One region of the Kitasatospora sp. Ki12 genome, then DNA from elsewhere that is predicted to be linked to it. Evidence: riboswitches for the same ligand, from Rfam matches in the RefSeq annotation. Region 1 holds a riboswitch; each other region holds the start of a gene.
What was found. Region 1 has a riboswitch for cobalamin ahead of ACYP53_RS04120 (FecCD family ABC transporter permease). Riboswitches for the same ligand answer to the same signal wherever they lie in the genome.
Positions count from the first base shown of each region.

Region 2: it holds a riboswitch for cobalamin, as region 1 does, so the genes downstream of both, nicT (Nickel transporter NicT) here and ACYP53_RS04120 (FecCD family ABC transporter permease) in region 1, are expected to answer to the same signal.
Region 3: it holds a riboswitch for cobalamin, as region 1 does, so the genes downstream of both, ACYP53_RS00805 (cobalamin biosynthesis protein) here and ACYP53_RS04120 (FecCD family ABC transporter permease) in region 1, are expected to answer to the same signal.
Region 4: it holds a riboswitch for cobalamin, as region 1 does, so the genes downstream of both, ACYP53_RS19205 (peptidase) here and ACYP53_RS04120 (FecCD family ABC transporter permease) in region 1, are expected to answer to the same signal.

Region 1 is NZ_BAAIHT010000001.1:975,434-980,669, forward strand. Features, by position in the region: gene ACYP53_RS04105 (CGNR zinc finger domain-containing protein) at 1-533, shown strand, start outside; gene sodX (nickel-type superoxide dismutase maturation protease) at 594-956, opposite strand; gene sodN (superoxide dismutase, Ni) at 1,216-1,611, shown strand; cobalamin riboswitch at 1,700-1,838, shown strand; gene ACYP53_RS04120 (FecCD family ABC transporter permease) at 1,932-3,011, shown strand; gene ACYP53_RS04125 (ABC transporter ATP-binding protein) at 3,146-3,919, shown strand; gene ACYP53_RS04130 (ABC transporter substrate-binding protein) at 3,987-4,979, shown strand; gene ACYP53_RS04135 (nuclear transport factor 2 family protein) at 5,069-5,236, shown strand, end outside.
Region 2 is NZ_BAAIHT010000002.1:2,461,814-2,467,049, forward strand. Features, by position in the region: gene rpmG (50S ribosomal protein L33) at 99-263, shown strand; gene ACYP53_RS28405 (type B 50S ribosomal protein L31) at 341-589, shown strand; gene nicT (Nickel transporter NicT) at 680-1,795, opposite strand; cobalamin riboswitch at 1,828-2,041, opposite strand; gene ACYP53_RS28415 (ArsR/SmtB family transcription factor) at 2,124-2,507, shown strand; gene ACYP53_RS28420 (hypothetical protein) at 2,580-4,256, shown strand; gene ACYP53_RS28425 (AAA family ATPase) at 4,270-5,236, opposite strand, start outside.
Region 3 is NZ_BAAIHT010000001.1:186,350-191,585, forward strand. Features, by position in the region: gene ACYP53_RS00795 (alpha/beta hydrolase family protein) at 1-992, opposite strand, end outside; gene ACYP53_RS00800 (helix-turn-helix domain-containing protein) at 1,271-1,954, opposite strand; cobalamin riboswitch at 2,152-2,284, shown strand; gene ACYP53_RS00805 (cobalamin biosynthesis protein) at 2,426-3,394, shown strand; gene ACYP53_RS00810 (cobyric acid synthase) at 3,391-4,905, shown strand; gene ACYP53_RS00815 (putative cobaltochelatase) at 5,033-5,236, shown strand, end outside.
Region 4 is NZ_BAAIHT010000002.1:351,153-356,388, forward strand. Features, by position in the region: gene ACYP53_RS19195 (prenyltransferase/squalene oxidase repeat-containing protein) at 1-371, opposite strand, end outside; gene ACYP53_RS19200 (flagellar hook-length control protein FliK) at 752-1,231, opposite strand; gene ACYP53_RS19205 (peptidase) at 1,261-2,340, opposite strand; cobalamin riboswitch at 2,442-2,561, opposite strand; gene ACYP53_RS19210 (FAD-dependent monooxygenase) at 2,685-4,217, opposite strand; gene ACYP53_RS19215 (NAD-dependent epimerase/dehydratase family protein) at 4,456-5,236, shown strand, end outside.

The sequences.
Region 1 (5,236 bases):
CCGAGCGCGGCACCGACGCGCTGACCTCCGTGGACGCGGTCCGCGCCCTCTTCTCCGACTCCTCGCGGGCCGCCGCGCTCGCCGACGAGTCCGACCTGCCCCGGCTCCGGGCCGTACGGACCCGGCTGCGCGGCGTCTTCGAGGCCGCCGCCGACGGGGACGAGATCCGGGGCGTCGACCTGCTGAACAGCCTGCTGATGGAGTACCCCGTCAGCCCGCTGGTCTCCGGGCACGACTACCTGGACGACGCCGGACGGCCGCGCTGGCACCTGCACCTGGCCGACAACTCGCCGACCGCCACCGCGCACTTCAGCGCGGTCGCCTGCATGGGCCTGGCCGTCCACCTGACCGAGCTGGGCGCCGACCGGCTGGGCATCTGCCAGGCCGCGCCCTGCCGCAACGCCTACCTGGACACCTCGACCAACCGGTCCCGCCGCTACTGCTCGGACCGCTGCGCGACCCGGGCCAACGTGGCCGCCTACCGGGCCCGCAAGCGCCAGGAGGCGGAGGCCGCGCTGGGCGGCAAGCCGTAGGGCTTCCTCCGCCGTCCCCAGGCGTCCTCCGCCGTCCTCAGACGTCCTCCTCGGGCGTCCTCAGACGTCTTCCGCCCAGACGCCCAGGCGGCGGGCCAGGCCCGGCACCCGGGCCAGCGGCGGGGCGAGCAGCAGCCGCTCCAGCCGGCGGCCCGGCGCCAGCCAGGCCGGGTGGGGGCGCAGCCGCAGCAGCACCCGGCCGAGCACCAGCTCGTCCGGGACGGCACCGTAGCTGCGGCTGTCGCTGTCCACCGGACGGTTGTCGGAGAGCAGCCACCAGCCCCCGGCCCGGCGCCCGGCGGCCCGCTTCACCACCAGCAGGTCCTGCTGGAAGGGGTGCCGGAAGAGCACCACGGCCCCCGGCCGGATCGGCGCGCCGTAGCGGACCAGCAGCTGGTCGCCCTCGCGCAGGGTCGGGACCATCGACGGGCCCGCCACGTCGACCAGCCCGAACGGCAGGGCACCGCCCCGCTCCCGGCCCACCGGTTCCGTGCTCCGTGCCACGACTCCTCCTCCCGCCCCCGTCCGGCCCCAGTCTGCCGTACGGACCGTCACCTGTTCGATGTCCGGATTGGCCTGGTTCCGGGTCCGTCTTTTGCCCTAGGCCCACCGCCCGATCGCGAAACCACGAGGGCGGAAGGGTAATCTCGGGCGCGGGAAGACGATCTAAGGAAGGACTCCCATGTTCTCTCGTCTGTTTGCACCGCGTGCCACCGCCCACGCCCACTGTGACCTGCCCTGCGGCGTGTACGACCCGGCGCAGGCCCGGATCGAGGCCGAGTCGGTCAAGGCCACCCAGGAGAAGTACCAGGCCAACGAGGACGCGCACTTCCGCGCCCGCGCCGTCATCATCAAGGAGCAGCGCGCCGAGGCCGTCAAGCACCACATCTCGGTGCTGTGGAGCGACTACTTCAAGGCCCCGCACTTCGAGAAGTACCCGCAGCTGCACCAGCTGATCAACGACACTCTGAAGGCCGCCTCGGCCGCCAAGGCGTCGACCGACCCGGCCACCGGCCAGGCCCTGCTGGACCTGATCGCCGAGGTCGACAAGATCTTCTGGGAGACCAAGCAGGCCTGAGCCTGACGCGTCGCCACCCGACCGCCCCCGTCCGCACCGCCGGACGGGGGCGGTCGTGCGTTCCCGTCCGGCCCGAAGCTGGTAAGGGTCACAGGTGCTGAGCGGCTGTTATGCTGCCAGGGCGTCCGAGGGGGAAGTCCGGTGCGAATCCGGCGCTGACCCGCAACGGTGAGCGCGGTCCCAGAGACCGTGCCAGCCCGATCGCCCCCGGCCGCTGACCTCCCGACAACTCGCCGCGGACTGCGAGGGGAACGGCGCCCCGGCACGCCCGCGGACCGCGCCCGCCCCGGCGCGCCCCCGGCCCGAGGCAAGGCGCACCCGTGAACCGCGCACCCGCGAACCGAGCGGCCGGCCCGCCCGTCAGCCGCATACCCGCGCTCCCGCTCGCCGCCGGCCTCGCCGCGGCCCTGCTGCTCTCCCTGGTCTGCGGGGTCGCGTTCGGCTCCTCCGAGCTCGGACTCCCCCGCGTGCTGCGGCTGCTGGGCGCCGGGCTGACGGGCGGTCGGCTGGAGGCCGGCGAGGCGGCCGGGTACGCCATCGTCTGGGAGATCCGGCTGCCGCGCACCGTCCTGGCCGCCGTGGTCGGCGCCGGGCTGGCCGCCACCGGGGTCGCCGTCCAGGCGCTGGTGCGCAACGCGCTCGCCGACCCCTTCGTCCTCGGCATCTCCTCCGGCGCGGCCGTCGGCGCCAACGCCGTGCTGCTGTTCGGCGCCTTCGCCTCGCTCGGGGTGTGGGCGGTCTCCGCCTCCGCCTTCGGCTCCGCGCTGGTCGCGATGGCGCTGGTCTACCTCGCCGCCCGCACCGCGTACGGGCTCACCCCGCTGCGGCTGGTGCTCACCGGCACCGCCCTCTCCTACGGCTTCTCGGCCGGCACCACCCTGATGGTCTTCGCCGCCGACCGCGGCGAGGCCGCCCGGGACGCCATGATGTGGCTGCTCGGCAGCCTCGGCGGCGCCACCTGGGGCTCGGTGCCGATCGCCGCCGCCACCGTCCTGGCCGGGCTCGCGTACCTGGCCTGCGCCGCCGGACGGCTGGACGCGCTGGCCATGGGCGACGAGACCTCCGCCTCGCTCGGGGTGGACCCGAACCGGCTGCGCCGCGAACTGTTCGTGGTGACCGCCGCCGTCACCGGCACGGTGGTCGCGGTCAGCGGGGCGATCGGCTTCGTCGGGCTGCTGGTGCCGCACCTGGTGCGGATGCTGGTCGGCGCCGGGCACCGCCGGGTGCTGCTGGTCGCCCCGCTCGCCGGCGCCCTGCTGCTGGTCTGGGTGGACATCGCCTCCCGCACCCTGCTCGCGCCCGCCGAACTGCCCGTCGGGGTGTTCACCGCCGTGCTCGGCGTCCCCGTCTTCCTGCTGATGATGCGCCGCCGCGGCCACGCCTTCGGAGGCAACCGGTGACCGACCCGGCCCTGGTGACCGACCCGGCCCTGGTGACCGACCCGACCCTGGTGACCGACCCGACCCTGGTGACCGGCCCGACCGGCCGGACCGGTCCGGCGGGGGCGCAGGACCTCGACGTCGACGCCGTCTCGGTGGAGCTGGCCGGCACCCGGCTGGTCCACGAGGTGAGCCTGGCGGCCGCCGCCGGGCAGGTGATCGGACTGGTCGGGCCGAACGGCAGCGGCAAGTCGACCCTGCTGCGCTGCGTCTACCGGGTGCTGAAGCCGGCCGGCGGGGCGGTCCGGCTGGACGGCGCCGACCTGCACGCGCTCACCGCCCGCGAGTCGGCCCGTCGGGTGGCCGCGCTGACCCAGGAGCACTCCGCCGAGTTCGACTTCACGGTGGCCGAGGTCGTCGCCATGGGCCGGCTGCCGCACCGGCGCGGCTTCGGCGCCCCGGCCGAGGGGGACCGGGAGCGCTGCGCCGAGGCCCTGCGCAAGGTCCGGGCCGGGCACCTCGCCGAACGGGGCTTCCTGAGCCTGTCCGGGGGCGAGAAGCAGCGGGTGCTGTTCGCCCGGGCGCTCGTCCAGGAGCCGCGCCTGCTGGTCCTCGACGAACCCACCAACCACCTCGACATCGCCCACCAGTTGGAGGTCCTGGCGCTGGCCCGCGAGGCCGGGCCGACGGTGCTCACGGCACTGCACGACCTCAACCTGGCGGCGGGCCACTGCGACCTGCTGTACGTGCTCCGGGAGGGCCGGATCGTGGCCTCCGGGCCACCCGGCGAGGTGCTCCGCCCCGCCCTGCTGGCCGAGGTGTTCGGCGTCCGGGCCACCCCGGTCCGGCACCCGGGGACGGGCGCCGTCCAGCTGCTGTTCGACCGCCTCGACCGTCCCGACCGCCTCGACCGCTCCGCCGACGCCTGAGCCCTGCGCCCGGGCCCGACGCCTGAGCCCGACGCCTCCCCCGCCGTCCGACCCCGAAGGAACCACCGTGCGCACCAAGGCCGTTGCCGCCGCCACCCTGCTCGTCCTCGGACTCACCGCCTGCGGCGCCGAGATCGCCCCGGGCGAAGCCGCCACCGCCTCCGCCCACTACCCGGTGACCGTGGAGAACTGCGGCGAGAAGCTCACCTTCGCGCAGAAGCCCGCCCGGGTGGTCACCAACGACGTCAACATCACCGAGCTGATGCTCGCCCTCGGCCTCGCCGACCGGATGGCCGGCTACGTCATGCCGGACGACAAGGGCAAGGTCGACCAGGTGCCCTGGAAGGACGGCTACCAGCAGACCACCTGGCTCTCCAAGAAGACCCTCACCAAGGAGATCGCGCTGGACGCCGGGGCCGACCTGGTCCTGGCCGGCTGGCACTACGGCTTCGACGAGGGCAGCGGCGTCACCCCGCAGGCGTTCAAGGCCCTCGGCATCGGCTCGTACGTGCTCAGCGAGTCCTGCCGCAGCGGCAAGGGCACCGAGCGCGGCGTGATGGACCCGCTGGAGGCGCTCTACACCGACCTGGCCAACCTCGGCGAGGTCTTCGACGTCAAGGACCGCGCCGACCGGCTGATCGCCGACGCCAGGGCCCGGATCGCCGCCGTCCCGCAGCCCGAGCGCCGCCCGTCCGTCTTCCTGTACGACAGCGGGCAGGACAAGCCGTACACCGCCGGGAAGTTCGCCGCCGCGAACGAGATCATCGCCAAGGCCGGCGGGACCAACATCATGGCCGACCTCGCCGACACCTGGGTCACCGCCGGCTGGGAGAGCGTGGTGCGGCGCGACCCCGAGGTGATCGTGATCAACGACTACGCGACCCCGAACGCCGAGGAGAAGCGGAGGTTCCTCACGTCCTTCCCGCCGCTGGCGAACGTCTCCGCGATCAAGAACGACCGGATCTTCGTCCTGGACTACGTCGACCTGGTGGAGAGCCCGCGCAACCCCGCCGCGATCGGCGCCCTGGCCGACTACCTGCGCACCGTGACACCCCGCTGACCGGCCGGGACCGGCGCTCCTCCGGTGCGCGGGCCCCGGGCGTACGCTCTAGGTACGAGCCGACGGACCCCGACCGGAGGAGCGAGATCATGACCACCACGGCGACCCCCGCCGCCTTCGACACCCGCGCACTGCGCGAGGGGATCGAGCGCCGCGACGCCGAGGCCCTCCTGGCGCTCTACGCGGAGGACGCCGAACTGCGCATGGTCGACCGGAAGACCCAGCCCAGCCACCCCCTGGTGATGCACGGGCTGGAG
Region 2 (5,236 bases), on a different contig from region 1:
CTTCCATTTCGGTGTACGGTTTCGACCCAGCACCCCGAGACCCGCGACCCGGAACCCAGGACCCAGGACCCAGGACCCAGACGCCAGGAGGACGCCCCATGGCCCGCAGCGAACTGCGCCCCGTCATCAAGCTCCGCTCCACCGCCGGCACCGGCTTCACGTACGTGACCCGCAAGAACCGCCGCAACGACCCGGACCGGATGGTCCTGCGCAAGTACGACCCGGTCGCGGGCCGGCACGTCGACTTCCGCGAGGAGCGCTGACCGGCGGCGCCCGCACCCGACACCCGACACCCGACAAGAACCCCAGCACCCCGCAGGCCCCCGAGAGGAGCCCGTCCATGAAGCCCGGAATCCACCCCTCCTACCGCCCGGTCGTCTTCCGCGACAAGGTCGGCGGCCTCGCCTTCCTGACCCGGTCGACGGTCGGCAGCGACCGCACCGTCGAGTGGGAGGACGGCCGCACCTACCCGGTGATCGACGTCGAGATCTCCTCGGCGAGCCACCCCTTCTACACCGGCCAGTCCCGCGTGATGGACACCGCGGGCCGGGTCGAGCGCTTCCGCCGGCGCTACGGCGACCAGCACTGAGCCCGAGGAACTGAGCCCGAGGAACGCCGAACGGCACCTCCCCACCCGGGGAGGCGCCGTTCGGCGTGTGACGACGGGGGCCGGCGCGGCTCACTGCTCCTGCGGCGCCCAGCGCTTCTCGACCTTGGCGACCTTCCAGTACCCGATCGCCAGCGCCCAGACCACCACGAACAGCCCGGCGATCGCGTAGCCGACGTTGTCCAGCGAGATGTCCGCGATCCAGCCGCTCACCGGGTCGGTGAGGTCGAACTTCTCGTGCAGCACCCCGACCAGCTCGATGGTGCCGATGACGAAGGCCACCGCGATCGACAGCCCCGTGATGGTCAGGTTGTAGTACACCTTGCGCACCGGGTTCGAGAACGCCCACTGGTACGCGAAGTTCATGAAGGTCCCGTCCAGGGTGTCGAACAGGCTCATCCCCGCCGCGAACAGCAGCGGCAGGCAGACGATCGCGTACCAGGGCAGCCCGGAGGCCGCGCCGGAGCCCGCCATCACCATCAGGGTGACCTCGGTCGCGGTGTCGAAGCCCAGCCCCAGCACCATGCCGACCGGGAACATCTGCCCGGGCCGGGTGATCGAGCGGGTCGCCCGGTTCAGCACCCGGGCCATGAAGCCGCGCGAGTCCAGGTGCGCCTCCAGCTCCGCCTCGTCGTACTGCCCGGCCCGCATCGCCCGGAACACCTTGACGATGCCGAGCAGCGCCGCCAGGTTGAGCGCGCCGATCAGGTAGAGGAACACGCCGGAGGTGGTCGTCCCGACCACGCCGAGCCACTTGTGGGTGGTCGACTCGTCGTCCATCAGGGTGTTGGCCAGCTGCGCGCCGCCCGCCACCAGGGCGGCCATGATGACCACCATCGAGGAGTGCCCGAGGGCGAACCAGAAGCCCACCGAGACCGGCCGCTTACCGTCCGCCATCAGCTTGCGGGTGGTGTTGTCGATCACCGCGATGTGGTCGGCGTCGAAGGCGTGCCGCATGCCGAGGGTGTACGCGGTGATACCCAGGCCCACCCCGAAGACCTGGGTACCGACCGCGTACCGTTCGGGCGCCACCAGGAAGACGAGCGTCCCGAAGGCCACCACGTGCATGGCCAGGATCACCCCCATCAGCCCGGCCGTGCGGACGGTGTCCTCGCGCTTCCATCTGAAGCTGGGCAGCACGGACGGCGCCGCCTTGGCTTCCGCGGCGACGGTTTCGGGCAGGGTCATGTCCGGATCACGCTCCAACACCTCGTGGAATCACTTCGTGAAGTGCCGCGGCCGGTCTCCTGGCTTACGGGACATCCGGGTCCGCCTTCCCGGGTGCGCGAGGCGCCCAGTGGCTTCGTGGACACGGACTGAAATCCGTCGAGGACGAAGGAATTCACCCGATCACAGTGGCGAGGGCCGCTCCGGGCTGGGACCACTGAAGGTCCGTCACCGGTCTTCCCGAGCACCACGGCGGGCTACACCGTAGGGGTCCGCCCCCGACCCGTGCAAGGCTGCGCACCTGCGCAGGTGTCCAGGATCACAGCCCCCCGCCTGCAAGAATGCGGTCATGCATCTCGTACCGGCCGACCGCGCGGGCCACCGCACCATCGACGGACACCGGGTGTGCGAGGCCATCGCCGCGATCGGCGACACCGCGCACGTCCGGTCCTGGTCCGAGCGGTTCTCGCTGCTCTCCGACCCCGGACGGCTCGCCCTGCTGCTCGCCCTCCACCGGGCCGGCCCGCTCGCCGTCACCGACCTCGCGGTCGCCACCGGCATGCGCGACCCCGCCGTCTCCCAGGCCCTGCGGCTGCTCCGCACGGCCGGCGTGGTCACCGGCGACCGGGACGGACGTGTGGTGCGCTACCGGCTCGTGGACGAGGCCATGCGCCCCCTCCTCGACGAGTGCGCCGCCGCCGAGCACCACGAACCCACCGCCGCGGCGGGCTGACCACAGCTGCGGGCTGACCGACACTCGGGCGACAGCCGCCTGGCCGGCACCCCGGATGAGTACGATCATGGTGTGCCGTCCCACCCCCACGCCTGGCCCGCCGACCGCTGGAACACCCGACCGGTCAGAGCCCGCGTGCTGGCGGTCGCCCGCACCCTCACCTCGGCCACCCGGGTGCTGGACGTCCTCAGCCTGCTGAACCCCGACGGCATCGCCCGCTACTTCACCGTCAACCCCGGCTCCGCCTTCGCCGACCGCGCCCTGGACGAATACCTCCACGGCCTGCCCGGCTACACCGTGCTGGACTGGGAGGACGCCGTCCGGCACCGCTTCGACCTGGCCGTCGCCTGCGCCGTCCACGCCTCCATGCACCGGCTGGACGCCCGCCTCGTCGTCCTCCCGCACGGCGCCGGCTACAACCGCCTGGTCACCGAGTCCACCGGCGACGCGGTCAGCTCCGCCGGCCTGTCCCGCAACGAACTCACCCACCGCGGCCGGGTGTTCGTGGACGTCCTCGGCCTCTCCCACCCCGAACAGCTGGACCGGCTCCGGGCCTCCTGCCCCGAGGCCCTGGACGTCGCCCGCGTGGTCGGCGACCCGTGCTTCGACCGGATGCTGCGCAGCCTGCGCTCCCGCGACGCCTACCGCGCCGCGCTCGGCGCCGTCGACGGGCGGCGGCTCGTCGTCGTCAACTCCACCTGGAGCGAGCACTCGTTATTCGGCCGCCGCCCCGACCTGCCCCGGCGCCTGGTCCGCCGACTGCCCGCCGACGAGTACACCGTGGCCGTCGTCCTCCACCCCAACATCTGGAGCCGGCACGACCCCGAGGCCCTGCTCGACAGCGCCCGCCGGATGGGCCTGCGCCTGATCCCGCCCCACCAGGGCTGGCAGGCCGCCCTGGTCGCCGCCGACTGCCTGATCGGCGACCACGGCTCGGTCTCGGTCTACGGCGCCGCCCTGGAACGACCCACCGTGCTCGTCGCCACCGGCGCCGCCGAGCTCGACCCGCACTCCCCCACCTACGCCTTCGGCCAGGCCGCACCCGTGCTCGACCCCGACGGCGACCTCGCCGCCCAGCTCGAACTGGCCCTGCGCGACCAGGACCCGGCCACCCTGCGCCCGCTCACCGACCGCTCGCTCGGCGGACGCGGCCGCTCGGCCGAGCTGCTGCGCCCGCTGCTCTACTCCTTCCTGGAACAACTGGACGAACCCGAGGGCGAACCGCTCCTGCCGCCCTACCCCAAGCCCGTCCCCCGCCCCGGCACCACCGACGGGCCCACCGCGTACGACGTCGAGGGCACGACCGAGGGCACCGAGGTCAGCCTGCGGCGCTACCCCTTCGACCCGGGCGACCACACCCCGCGCGGCTTCCACGCCCTCACCGACGAGCACCCGGGCGACGCCCTGCGCTACACCGCCGAAGTCCTCGCCCGCACCGAGCCGCACGCCGAACGCCCGGCCGCCGACTGGCTCGCCGACACCGCCCTCGAACTGCCCGGCCTCGCCGTCGCGGTGGCCGCCCTCGGCCCGGCCCGCCACCTGCTCCGGCTGCACGGCGGCCTGCTGCTGGAGGCCCGCGCCGAACGGGGCTTCGGCTGCCCCGAACCCAGCCTCGACCCGCTGCTGCTCGGCTCGGCACTCGCCTGCTGGCTCGCCGACGGCGGCGACCCAGCCGGCCTGCCCGAACACGGCCTCACCGTCCGCACCGGCGAACACCGCACCCGGGTCTCCTTCACCACCGGTCCCTAGCCACCATCGATACCTAGCCCGCCAGCTCCCGCAGCCGGGCCCGGCTGCGCTCGGCCAGCTCCGGGTCGTCCAGTTCCGTGGCGAGGGAGACCAGCAGGGTGTGCGCCTGGGCCTCCTTGGCGTGCTGGCTCCGCTCCTTCGCCCTCCGGACGCAGTCCTCGGCGTGGGCGACGGCGGGAGAGAGCTGCCCCAGCGCCCGGTGGGCCCGGGCGGTCACCAGCGGCAGCTTCATCAGCATGTCGTCGTCCCCGGTGGCCCCGGCCCGCGCGGCGGCGCCGGCCAGCACGGTCAGCGCCTCGTCCGGGCGGCCGTCGGCGATCAGCGCCTGCGCCACGTTGTAGCTCTGCACGATCTCGCCGTGCGGGTCGCCCCGGTTCTCCTCCAGGGCCAGCGCGAACCGCTCCACCGCCCGGCCCGGACGGCCGTCGGCCAGACAGAGCAGGCCGTCCGTCTCGTGCAGCACCCCCGCCACCTGACGCCTGGTCACCAGCGGCAGCTGCTCCGCCGCCAGCGCCAGCTGCTCGGCGGCGAGCGGGTACTCCTTGCGCTCGTAGTGGGCGCGGGCCAGCTGGTTGCGCATCCGGACCACGGCGTCCGGCTGGTTGTCCCAGTGCGCCGACTCGACACCGAGCCGGTGGGTGGCGATCCAGTCCTGGTAGAGCTTGCGACCGTGGTACAGCGGCCAGAGCGACTCGCACAGCCGCCACACCTCGCCGTGCCAGCCCTGCTCGGCCGCCGCCTCCACCACCGCGCGCAGGTTGGCCCGCTCGGCGTGCAGCCACTCCAGCGCGGCGGCGCCGGACGGGAATCCCGGCAGCCCGTCGCCGCTCGGGTCCTGCAACCGCAGCCGGGGCCCCATCGCCCGGTCCGCCCGCGAGGCCCGGCCCCGGAAGTACGCCACCACCCGGGCGAGCAGTTCGGCCCGGTCCGGCAGTTCCCGGGCCCGGCCGTAGGCGTGCAGCCGCACCACGTCGTGGGCG
Region 3 (5,236 bases), 790 kb from region 1:
AACGGGGAGACCTGGTCGGTGGGGCTGTGCAGGAGCAGAGTGGGCACCCGCAGGTCGGCGCCCTCGGCGATGCGGGAGAAGTCGGCGAGGTCGACGCCGGTGCGGCCCTGCGCGGCGAGGGCGCCGAGTTCGGCGACCGCACCGCGCAGGCCGAGCCGTTCGGCGTCGCGGCGGGCGGTGCCGGGCAGGTCGAGGACCGGCGAGTCGAGGATCAGGCCGCTGATCGCGTGCGCCCAGGCCGAGCGGGCGGCCGTCTGCAGGACCATGGTGGCGCCGACCGACCAGCCGTACAGGACGACCCGGCCCGCGCCGTTCTCCAGCGCCAGCCGTACCGCGGCCTCGACGTCGCGCCACTCGGTCTCGCCGAAGTGGCTGTACCCGTCCGGGGAGGCGGGGGCGCCCTCGTCGCCGCGGTAGGTGACGGAGAGGACGGGCAGGCCGAGGCGGTCCAGCACGGGCAGGACGGGGAGGGTCTGCTGGCGGTCGGCCCCTGGGCCGTGGACGAGGACCACCCAGGTGCCGCGCTTGCCGTGGAGGTACCAGGCGGGGAGGTCGCCGAGTTCGCCGTCGGCGGCGATCTCGGTGTAGGCGAGGCCGAACGCCCGGGTGGGGTCGCCGAGGTGGACGCGCGGGGTGAAGCGGACCTCGGTGCCGGGGGCGAGGGTGCCCTGGTCGGCGCGGACCAGCCGGCGGGTGACGCCCTGCTCGTCGCTGCGCAGGACCTCCTCGACGACCGCGTGCCCGCCGTCCGCCCACTCGACCGCCCAGCGGCCCGGGTGCCGGCTCTCCGGCCCGGGGCTGAAGGTGATCCGGCCGGTGCCGAGGCTCCGGACGACGACCGGCCCGGACTCCTGGACGGCGGTCACCGGGCGGAGCATCCGCTCGGAGGCCCGGCGGCCGACCACCAGGACCACGGCCCCGGCCCCGACGGCGGCGGCCGCCACGGCGGCAGCGGTTCCCCAGCGCATATCGTTCCCCGCTCTGTTGCTCACGGACCGGACGGTGTTCGTGCACCAGTCCACCGGCGCCCCGCCCGCCCGGCCACCGGACTGGGCCGTCCGGGTCACTCGGCGGGGCCCCGGGGCGTGTCTTGTGGATCTTGTCGGATCAGGCCGCGGCGTCAGGGTGCGTGCATCGCAAGGCGGAGGAGGGAGTCCATGCGGTGGGGGCACCTCCCGGCCGAAGGCTGGGGGCCATCGGCGACTGACGACAACGCGGCGAGGTGCGTGCCCTGGCGTCGCGGACCCGGCAAAGATCCACAAGACACGCCCTAGGGGGACTCGGTGGTGAGGAGGTGCCAGAAGCGGGGGACGAGGGTGTCGGTGGCGGGAGGCGGGGTGGCGCGGGTGGTGGCGCCCCAGTGGGTGGGGACGTGGTGCTCCTGGTGGAGGGTGGCGAGGACGGCGGCGAGGGTGTCGGCGGGGGCCGGGACGATCCGGGTGAGGGCGCGGAGGTGGGGCTGCCAGCGGCCGGCGACGCACTGGCGGAGGAGGTGGTCGAGTTCCGCGAGGCGGCCGGTGGCCGCGACGAGTTCGGGCAGGGTCAGGTCGAGGGTGTCGGCGAGGGCGCGGGTCTGGTCCTCGTCGCCGTCCCACCGGTCGGTCAGTTCGGCCTGCCGGTAGGCGGCCAGGGTGGTGCCGGTGCGGTCGGCGACGGCGGCCTGGCCGAGTTCGCGGGCGACCCGGTGGTCGCGCAGCCGGACCGGGCGGCCGTCCATCAGCTGGGCGGCGGGGCACCAGAGGGTGCGGGCGAGGGCGATGAACTCCGGTTCGCTGGGGCGCAGCTCGCCGTTCTCCCAGGCGAGGACGTGGGCGGGCAGCAGCCGGACGCCGTGCGCGGCCATGCCCTCGGCGACCTGGTCGGGGGTCAGGCCGAGGTCCGCCCGGTGGGCGCGGGCGGCCGCGGGCGAGAACGGCACCGGGGGCGGGGCGGTGGGGGGCTTTCTGCGGCGCATGGCACCGAACGCTAGGCGCGGACCACGGCGCGGCCCCACCGACCGAACGCACGGAATGGCCGGTACCGGAGCGGTGCGCCGCTGGGCGATCCCACAGCCCGTCGGCCGGTCTCCCGTGTGACCAACCCCTCCGTGACCTCGGTTGACTCCCGGTTCGGGCGCGTGATGGGATCCTGGGGCCAATCGGAGGCATGGAGAGGAAGCCGGTGCGAGTCCGGCGCGGTCCCGCCACTGTCACCGGGGAGCACGCTCGGAAACAATCGCCACGGCGGGCCGTCAGAAGCCGCTGGAAGGCCCCGGGGGTGCGTCCGACCCGGAAGCCAGGAGACTCTCGCCCCCGCTACGTCGATCCAGGGCGCGGACCCTGAGTGAGGACACGCACGCAATGCAGGCTGCCCCGCCCTGTCGGACTCCGAGCGGCCTTCCGCCGTGTTCCTCCTTGTTCTTGTTCTGCTCTCCGTCGTGCGGCCGATGACCTCTCCGCTGGCCCGCGCCGCCGTGTTCGCGCTGGGCGCCGTCGCGGGCTACGCCGCCGACGCCCGGTTCGCCGATCCGCGCCGGGGCCATCCGGTGGCGCTCTTCGGCAGCGCCGCGACCCGGCTGGAGCGGCGGCTGTGGCGGGACGACCGGGCGGCCGGGGCCGGGTACACGGCGCTGTGCGTGGGCGCGGTCGCGGCGGGCGCGCTCGCCCTGGACCGTACGGTGGGCCGGCGTCCGCTGGGCCGGGCGGCCCTGGCGGCGGCCGCGACCTGGACGGTGCTCGGCGGCACCTCGCTGACCCGGGAGGCCCGGACGATCGGCCGCTCGCTGGCGGACGGCGACCTGCCGGCCGCCCGGGAGCGGCTGCCGCACCTGTGCGGGCGGGACCCGAGCGCGCTGGACGGGCAGCAGATCGCCCGCGCGGTGGTCGAGTCGGTGGCCGAGAACACCGCCGACGCCGTGGTGAACGCGCTGGCCTGGGGCGCCCTCGCGGGCACGCCCGGCCTGCTGGCGTTCCGCGCGGTGAACACCCTGGACGCCATGGTGGGCCACCGCTCGCCGCGCTACGCCCGGTTCGGCTGGGCCTCGGCCCGGCTGGACGACGTAGCGGGCTGGCCCGGTGCCCGGCTGACCGCGCTGCTGACGGTGGCCGCCGCCCCGCACCCCCGGACGGCCTGGCGGGTCTGGCGGCGCGACGGCTCCGCGCACCCGAGCCCGAACGCGGGCCAGGCGGAGTCGGCGTTCGCCGGCGCGGTGGGCGTCCGGCTGGGCGGGACGCTGCGGTACGGGGAACGGGTGGAGCACCGTCCGGTGCTGGGCGAGGAGCTGCGGCCGGTGACGGTGGACGACATCGAGCGGGCTTGCGCGCTCTCCCGGCGGGTGGGCGCGCTGGCGCTGGGTACGACGGTCGCGGGGCACGTCCTGCTGCGCGCGCTCCTGGGAAAGAGGGGAAGGGCATGACGAACGCTCTGCTGGTCGCGGGAACGACCTCGGACGCGGGCAAGAGCGTGGTGACGGCCGGCATCTGCCGCTGGCTGGCCCGCCAGGGCGTGCGGGTCGCGCCGTTCAAGGCACAGAACATGTCGCTGAACTCCTTCGTCACCGCCGACGGTGCCGAGATCGGCCGCGCCCAGGCGATGCAGGCCCAGGCCGCCCGGGTGGAGCCGGAGGCGGCGATGAACCCGGTGCTGCTGAAGCCCGGCGCGGACGGCCGCAGTCAGGTGGTGCTGCTGGGCCGGCCGGTCGCCGAGGTGGGCGCGCTGGACTACCGCGAGCGCAAGCCCGTCCTGCTGGAGCGCGCGCTGGAGTGCCTGGCCGATCTGCGCGACCGCTACGAGGTGGTGGTCTGCGAGGGCGCGGGCTCACCCGCCGAGATCAACCTGCGCGACCGGGACATCGCCAACATGGGTCTGGCCACGGCCGCCGGGCTGCCGGTGGTGGTGGTCGGGGACATCGACCGGGGTGGCGTGTTCGCGGCGATGTACGGGACGCTGGCGCTGCTGTCGGCGGAGGACCAGCGGCACGTGGCGGGCTGGTTCGTCAACAAGTTCCGCGGCGACGCGCGACTGCTGGCGCCCGGACTGGACATGCTGCACGAGCTGACCGGCCGTCCGGTGCTGGGTACCCTGCCGATGCTGCCGGGGCTGTGGCTGGACGCCGAGGACTCGCTGGACCTGTCCACCGTGGTGGACCGGGTGGACGGGCGCGGGCCGCTCGGCGCGGACGTGCTGCGGGTGGCCGTGGTGCGCTTCCCCCGGCTGTCCAACTTCACCGACCTGGACGCGCTGGCCCAGGAGCCGGGCGTCCTGGTGCGCTGGGCGACCCGGCCGGAGGAGCTGGCCGACGCCGACCTGGTGGTGCTGCCCGGCACCCGGGCCACCGTCGCCGACCTCGCCTGGCTGCGCGAGCGCGGCCTGGAGCCGGCGCTGAAGGCGCGGGCGGCGGCCGGGCTGCCGGTCCTCGGGGTGTGCGGCGGCTACCAGATGCTGGCGCGCGGGATCGTCGACGAGGTGGAGTCCAAGGCGGGCACCGTCGACGGGCTCGGCCTGCTGCCGACGCATGTGCGGTTCGGCGTCGAGAAGGTGCTGGCGCGGCCGGTCGGCGAGGCGTACGGGCAGCGGGTCGAGGGCTACGAGATCCACCACGGGGTGGTGGCGGTGGAGGGGGGTGAACCCTTCCTGGACGGCTGCCGGGTGGGCTCGGTCTGGGGCACGACCTGGCACGGCGCGCTGGAGAACGACGGCTTCCGCCGCGAACTCCTGCGCGAGGTCGCCGCGTTGGCGGGCCGGGCGTTCGTCCCGGCGCCGGACACCTGCTTCGCCGCGGCCCGCGAGGCCCGGCTGGACCGGCTGGGCGACCTGATCGAGGAGCACGCGGACACCGACGCGCTGTGGAAGCTGATCGAGGGCGGGGTGCCGGCGGCCGGATCGCTGCCGTTCCTGCCGCCCGGGGCACCTGGGAGTGACGCATGAGCCTGGTAGGACCACAGGGCCGGGTTCGCACGAGCCCGGGACGACCGCAGGGCCGAGAAGGCATGAGCCGGGTTCGCACGAGCCCAGGACGACCGCAGGACCGGGCACGACAGGAGTGGGGTACGGCATGAGTGACGTCCGCTATCCGTTCACCGCGATCGTCGGCATGGCCGACCTGCGGCTCGGGCTGCTGCTGAACGCGGTCTCCCCGGCCGTGGGCGGCGTGCTGGTGCGGGGCGAGAAGGGCACCGCGAAGTCCACCATGGTGCGCGCGCTGGCCGGCCTGCTGCCGTCCATCGCCACCGTGGACGGCTGCCGCTTCGCCTGCGAC
Region 4 (5,236 bases), on a different contig from region 1:
TTGCCCTGCTGGTCCAGGAAGTCGACGATCCTCCGCAGCGCGGCGTCGTCCGTGCCGGTGGCGGCGAGGGCGTAGGCGCCGTCGACGGTGAGGCCGAAGTCGGCGAACGCCGGGAAGCCCTCGTAGTAGCGGCCGTCGATCAGACGGGCCGGGTCGGTGAGGTAGGCGCTGCCCTTGGCGGCGTCGGGGGTCCTTCCGGCGGACGCGGCCGCCGGGGCGCCGTTGGTGGCGGTCGGCGCCGGGGCGGCGGTCGCGGCGCCGGCGTGCCCGAGCAGGACGGTGCCGCAGGCGGCGGCCGTGACGGCGCCGGCGGCCACCAGCGACGCGAGGTCCCGGTTCCTGTGACGTGTGCGACTGGTGCTGACCCTCACGACGACTCCCTGGTCGGTCGACGCGGGAGACAACGGCGCAGCCTGCGGTCACCCCGGGAAGGGGGGACCGCCCTGACCGCGTCGTAGTCCGCGACGACGCAAGTGCTCTGTGAACAGGCCCCCGGTCCAGGCATTCCGGCTCACCCACCGGGTGGTGGGCCTACGGTTGCGGGTCAGCGCCGGAGTCGGACCGGCTTCCCCTGAATGCCGAGGGCAAAAATCGTTTCATCAGACCACAGTGCTGGATTCGGAGTCAACGGACCGTCAGACCGCCGCCCCGGGCTCCGGCGGCACCCGCGTCGCCATGGTGCCGCCGGTCCGGAACGTCGGAGGGCGCGCCGGCGCCCCGGGACGGCCGAGAGCGTGCCGGCGGGCGGGTGTCAGGGCGCCGTGACGCCCGGCTGGGCGCCCGCCCCGAAGGACCAGCCCTCGACGTCGCCGGGCGCCGGGTTGTAGCTGCCCGCACCCAGATTGCTGTACGACCAGGGGCCGCCGTGCTGGGCGTGCCAGTACGACCAGTAGGCGCTGCCGGTCGGGTTGGTGCAGGTCGTCGGCAAGGCGTTGATCTTGCAGACGAAGCCCGGGAAGCGCGGGTGGAAGGCGTACGAGAATCCGGCGCCGGTCAGCGCGGCGAGCCCGCTGGCCGGGTCGCCGGGGGCGCAGCCGGTCTCGATGCCGCCGCCGACGGCGGTGAAGTCGACCACGACGGTGACCCCGGTCGTGCCGTCGCAGGAGGCGGCCCGGGCCTGCGGGGCCTGGACGGCGGAGACGCCGAGCAGGCCGGCGGTGAGAGCCGCGACGGCGGCGACGGAGCCGAGCGCACGGCGGGCCGCACGGGCCCGGGTGAAGGTACCGGTCATGAGTGAAGTCCTCCTGATGTCAGGCGAGTTCAGCGTGCGGCCGGGGCCGGGCAAGCGAGGGTGGGCGCGTCGGGGCGCGCCCCGGCGGCCGAGAGGGTGGCCAGCGGGGTGCCGGCCAGGCCGAGGACGGCCTGGGCGGTGGCCCGGGCACCGGTGGCCCCGTTGAAGCCGGACGCGTCGTAGGCGACCGCGCCGCGCGCCGCCGGGTCGGCGGAGCAGCCCTGCTGGAACTTCACCAGCCGGCTCCAGCCCTTGAGGCCGGTGCCGTAGTGCCCGCCGGCCAGCAGCGTCTGCGTTGCCAGGCCGGTGGTGTTGGCGTTGGAGGCGGTCGCCCCGGCCGCCGCGAAGCCGCCGTCGGCGTTCTGGTGGGCGGTCAGCCAGGTCAGGCCCGCGTTCGCCTTGGTGGTGCGGCCGGTGGCGGCGAGGGCCTGGACGGCCAGCGCGGTGGCGTCCGAGTCACTGGTGCAGGAGGTCTGGCCGAAGGAGACGGGGAAGCCGCCGTCCGCGCACTGGCTGTTCGCGAGGAAGTCCACGGCCGCCGCCGGGGCGTCACCGGGCGTACGGTGCAGGGCGATCAGGGCCAGCGACTGGCCGAAGGCGTTGCTGTAGTCGCCCCACTGCGAGCGGTCGGAGAAGCGGCCCTCGGCGGTCTGCAGCGAGCGCAGCCGGGCCGGCAGGTCGACCCCGCCGAAGCCCGCCGGGTTCCCGCCGCGCACCTCGACGGCCAGCAGCAGCTTGGCGGTGGCGCCCGCGTAGGCCTCGGTGGTGCCGTCGCCGAGGTAGCCGCTGATCACCTCGGGCTTCGCCAGCCAGGCGGTGGCCTTGGCGGCGGCCTGGTCGGAGCTGTGCGAGGCGGCGAAGGCGAGCACGGCGTCGACGGTCAGGCCCTGGTCGGGGTAGGCGGTGCCGTTGAAGACGGACTCGAAGTGGTCCCCGTCGACGAGCTGCCGGGCCAGCCAGCCGGCCGCGGCGGCGTCCGGACGGACGGTCCGGGACGACGTCGTGTCGGCCTGGGCGGCGGTGGCGGCCGGAAGCGCGGTGGCGAGGGCAAGGGCGGGTATCGCGAGCAGACCGAGCGGGCGGAGGAGGGTGCGGCGGAGCGCGGGCATGGAGTGCCTTTCCGGGCCTGGACGCAGGGGCCCGAAGGACGTCGGCAACGCGCCGGGGCAGCCCTCGGAGCTCCGGCCCGCAGACCACGACGGGAGGAGGGGACGACACACCTCCGCCGACGGGTACTCGGGCTCGCCACCGACGCGGGTCGGCGGCCTACCGTTGCGGGTCAGCGCCGGATTCGGACCGGACTTCCCCCGACGGCGGAGTCAGAACATGACGGCTCATCATGGCGAAACCGCAAAGATCCGGTCAAGGGATCGTGCGCCACATCACGGCATCGGTGACGGTTGGCCGGGGTGGGCCGGCGGGGCCCACCCCGGCGGTGGTTCGAAGACGGGCCCTACGCCCGCAGCAGCGCCTGGTAGGCGTGCAGCGGCGCGTCGTCGTCCAGTGGGGCGATCGCGGCGACGTAGCCGTCCGGGCGGACCATGATCCGGCCGCCGTTCGGCAGGCCGTAGCGGGCGGCCGCGTGGCCGTCGGGGTCCTGGAGCGCGGCGTCGTAGCCCGTCGAGGCAGGGGCGTTGGCGCCGACCAGGAGTTGACGTACCGTCAGACCTCTCACCGGTGCGGGTGCCGAGCCGTCGACCGCCACGGTGAGCAGCACGTGCTCGTGGGCTCCGGCGAGCGCCGCGCGCAGCTCCGGGCCGGCCGCGGGGAGGTGGTCACCGGCGTGCAGGTCGCCGCCGCCGCGGCCCCGGACCACGATCGGGCTCCTGCGGTACGCGACCGCGGTCTCCTCGGTGCGGTCGGCCATCGCCTGGCGGACCGGGGCGAGGCCGGTGAGCAGGTGCATCCCCTTGTTGCGCAGCTTCTGCGCGATCGGGTTGGCGAGGGTGGCGACCCGGGTGAGCGTGCCGGCGAACTGGATCACCTGGGCTCCGACCGGGTGGCGCTCCGCGTGGTAGCTGTCCAGTACGGCCGGGCCGGCCTGGCCGGTGCTGACGAGGGCGAGCTTCCAGGCCAGGTTGTGGGCGTCCTGGATGCCGGTGTTCATGCCCTGGCCGCCGGCCGGGCTGTGCACGTGCGCCGCGTCGCCGGCCAGCAGGACCCGGCCGACCCGGTACTCGGGCACCTGGGCGTGGTGCACTTCGAAGACGGTGAGCCAGCGGGAGTCGCGGATGCGGATCGGGCGCTCGGCGCGCTCGTCCACCACCTGCTGCAGCCACTCCCGGGTGGCGGTGCGCTGCTCGTCCGTGGGGATGTTCGCGATCAGTCGCAGCCGGTCCCCCTCCATGGGGAAGACCAGCAGCGGGCCGTCGTGCGGCGAGAAGAAGGTGTACATGCTGTGCGGGTCGAGGTCGTGGTCGGCGTTCACGTCGCCCATCAGGAACTTCTCGCCCTTGAACTTCCCGGCGAGGGCGCTGCCGACCAGCTTGCGTGCCTGGCTGTGCCCGCCGTCGGCGCCCACCAGCCAGCCCGTACCGGCGGCCTCCTGACGCCCGTCGGCGTGCTCCAGCACCGCCTGGACGCCGTGCTCGTCCTGCGTCAGGCCGGTCAGGGTCACCTCGCGCTCGACGGTGACGCCGTGACCGGCGAGCGCCGCGGTGAGGATGCGCTCGGTCTCGGTCTGCGCGACGGTCACCGAGTACGGGAACGGGCTGTCCACCAGGTCGAGGGCGATCCGGGCCACCACCTCGCCGTCCGCGTGCATCTCCATCCCCGTGGTCCGGACCCCGGCCCGGATCAGCTCGTCCACCAGGCCCAGCCGCTCGAACATCTCCAGGCTGCGGGCGTGCACGACGATGGCGCGCGACTCCGTGGTGGGCTCTGCCAGCCGGTCGACGATCCGCACCGGCACCCCGCGCCTGGCCAGCTCCAACGCGGCGGTCAGCCCCACCGGGCCCGCACCCACGACGATGATCGGGTCGCTCATCAGTAGTCCTCACGTTCGTGCCGACGACGACGGACCGGACGGACCGGTCGAACCGGACGGACCGGACGGATCGTCAACCACCTTGTGTGTCAGCTTGATCGGCGCGAAGCCTATCGATCACACGTGCGATCGCCACCCCATTTCCCGTACCCGGCGGGGAACGCCAGGCCTTACGGATCGCTGACGCCGTCCCGTGGCGACGGCCCGGTGGGCGGGCCGGCCGGTAGCGTCCCAGGTCATGAGGATTCTGGTCACCGGCGGCGCCGGGTTCATCGGTTCGACGGTCGTGCGCGCCCTGGCCGCCGCGGGCCACGAGGTCCGGGTGCTGGACGCGCTGCTGCCCGCGGTCCACCCGTCGGGGTCGGCTCCCGAGCTGCCGGCCGGCGTCGACTTCCGGCACGGCGACGTACGGGACGCGGCCACGGTGGAGCACGCCCTGGCCGGGGTGGACGCGGTCTGCCACCAGGCGGCGATGGTCGGCCTCGGGCTCGACCTCGACGACGCGCCCGCGTACGCCGGCTGCAACGACCTCGGTACGGCGGTGCTCCTGTCCGCGATGGCCCGCGCACGGGTGCGGAACCTGGTCCTGGCCGGATCGATGGTGGTCTACGGCGAGGGCCGGTACGCCTGTCCGGAGCACGGGGCCGTGGCGCCCGGTCCGCGGCGGCCGGAGGACCTCGACGCGGGCCGGTTCGAGCCGCCGTGCCCGGTGTGCGGGGCCCCGCTCCGGCCGGGCCTGGTGGCGGAGGAGGCGCCGGGCGATCCCCGGAACGTGTACGCGGCGACCAAGCTCGCCCAGGAGCACCTGGCCTCCGCCTGGGCCCGCGCCTGCGGCGGATCCGTCCTGGCGCTGCGCTACCACAACGTCTACGGCCCGGGCATGCCGCGCGACACCCCGTACGCCGGGGTGGCCTCGCTGTTCCGCTCGGCGCTCGCCCGCGGCGAGGCGCCCCGGGTGTTCGAGGACGGCGGCCAGCGCCGGGACTTCGTCCATGTCGACGACGTCGCGGCGGCCAACC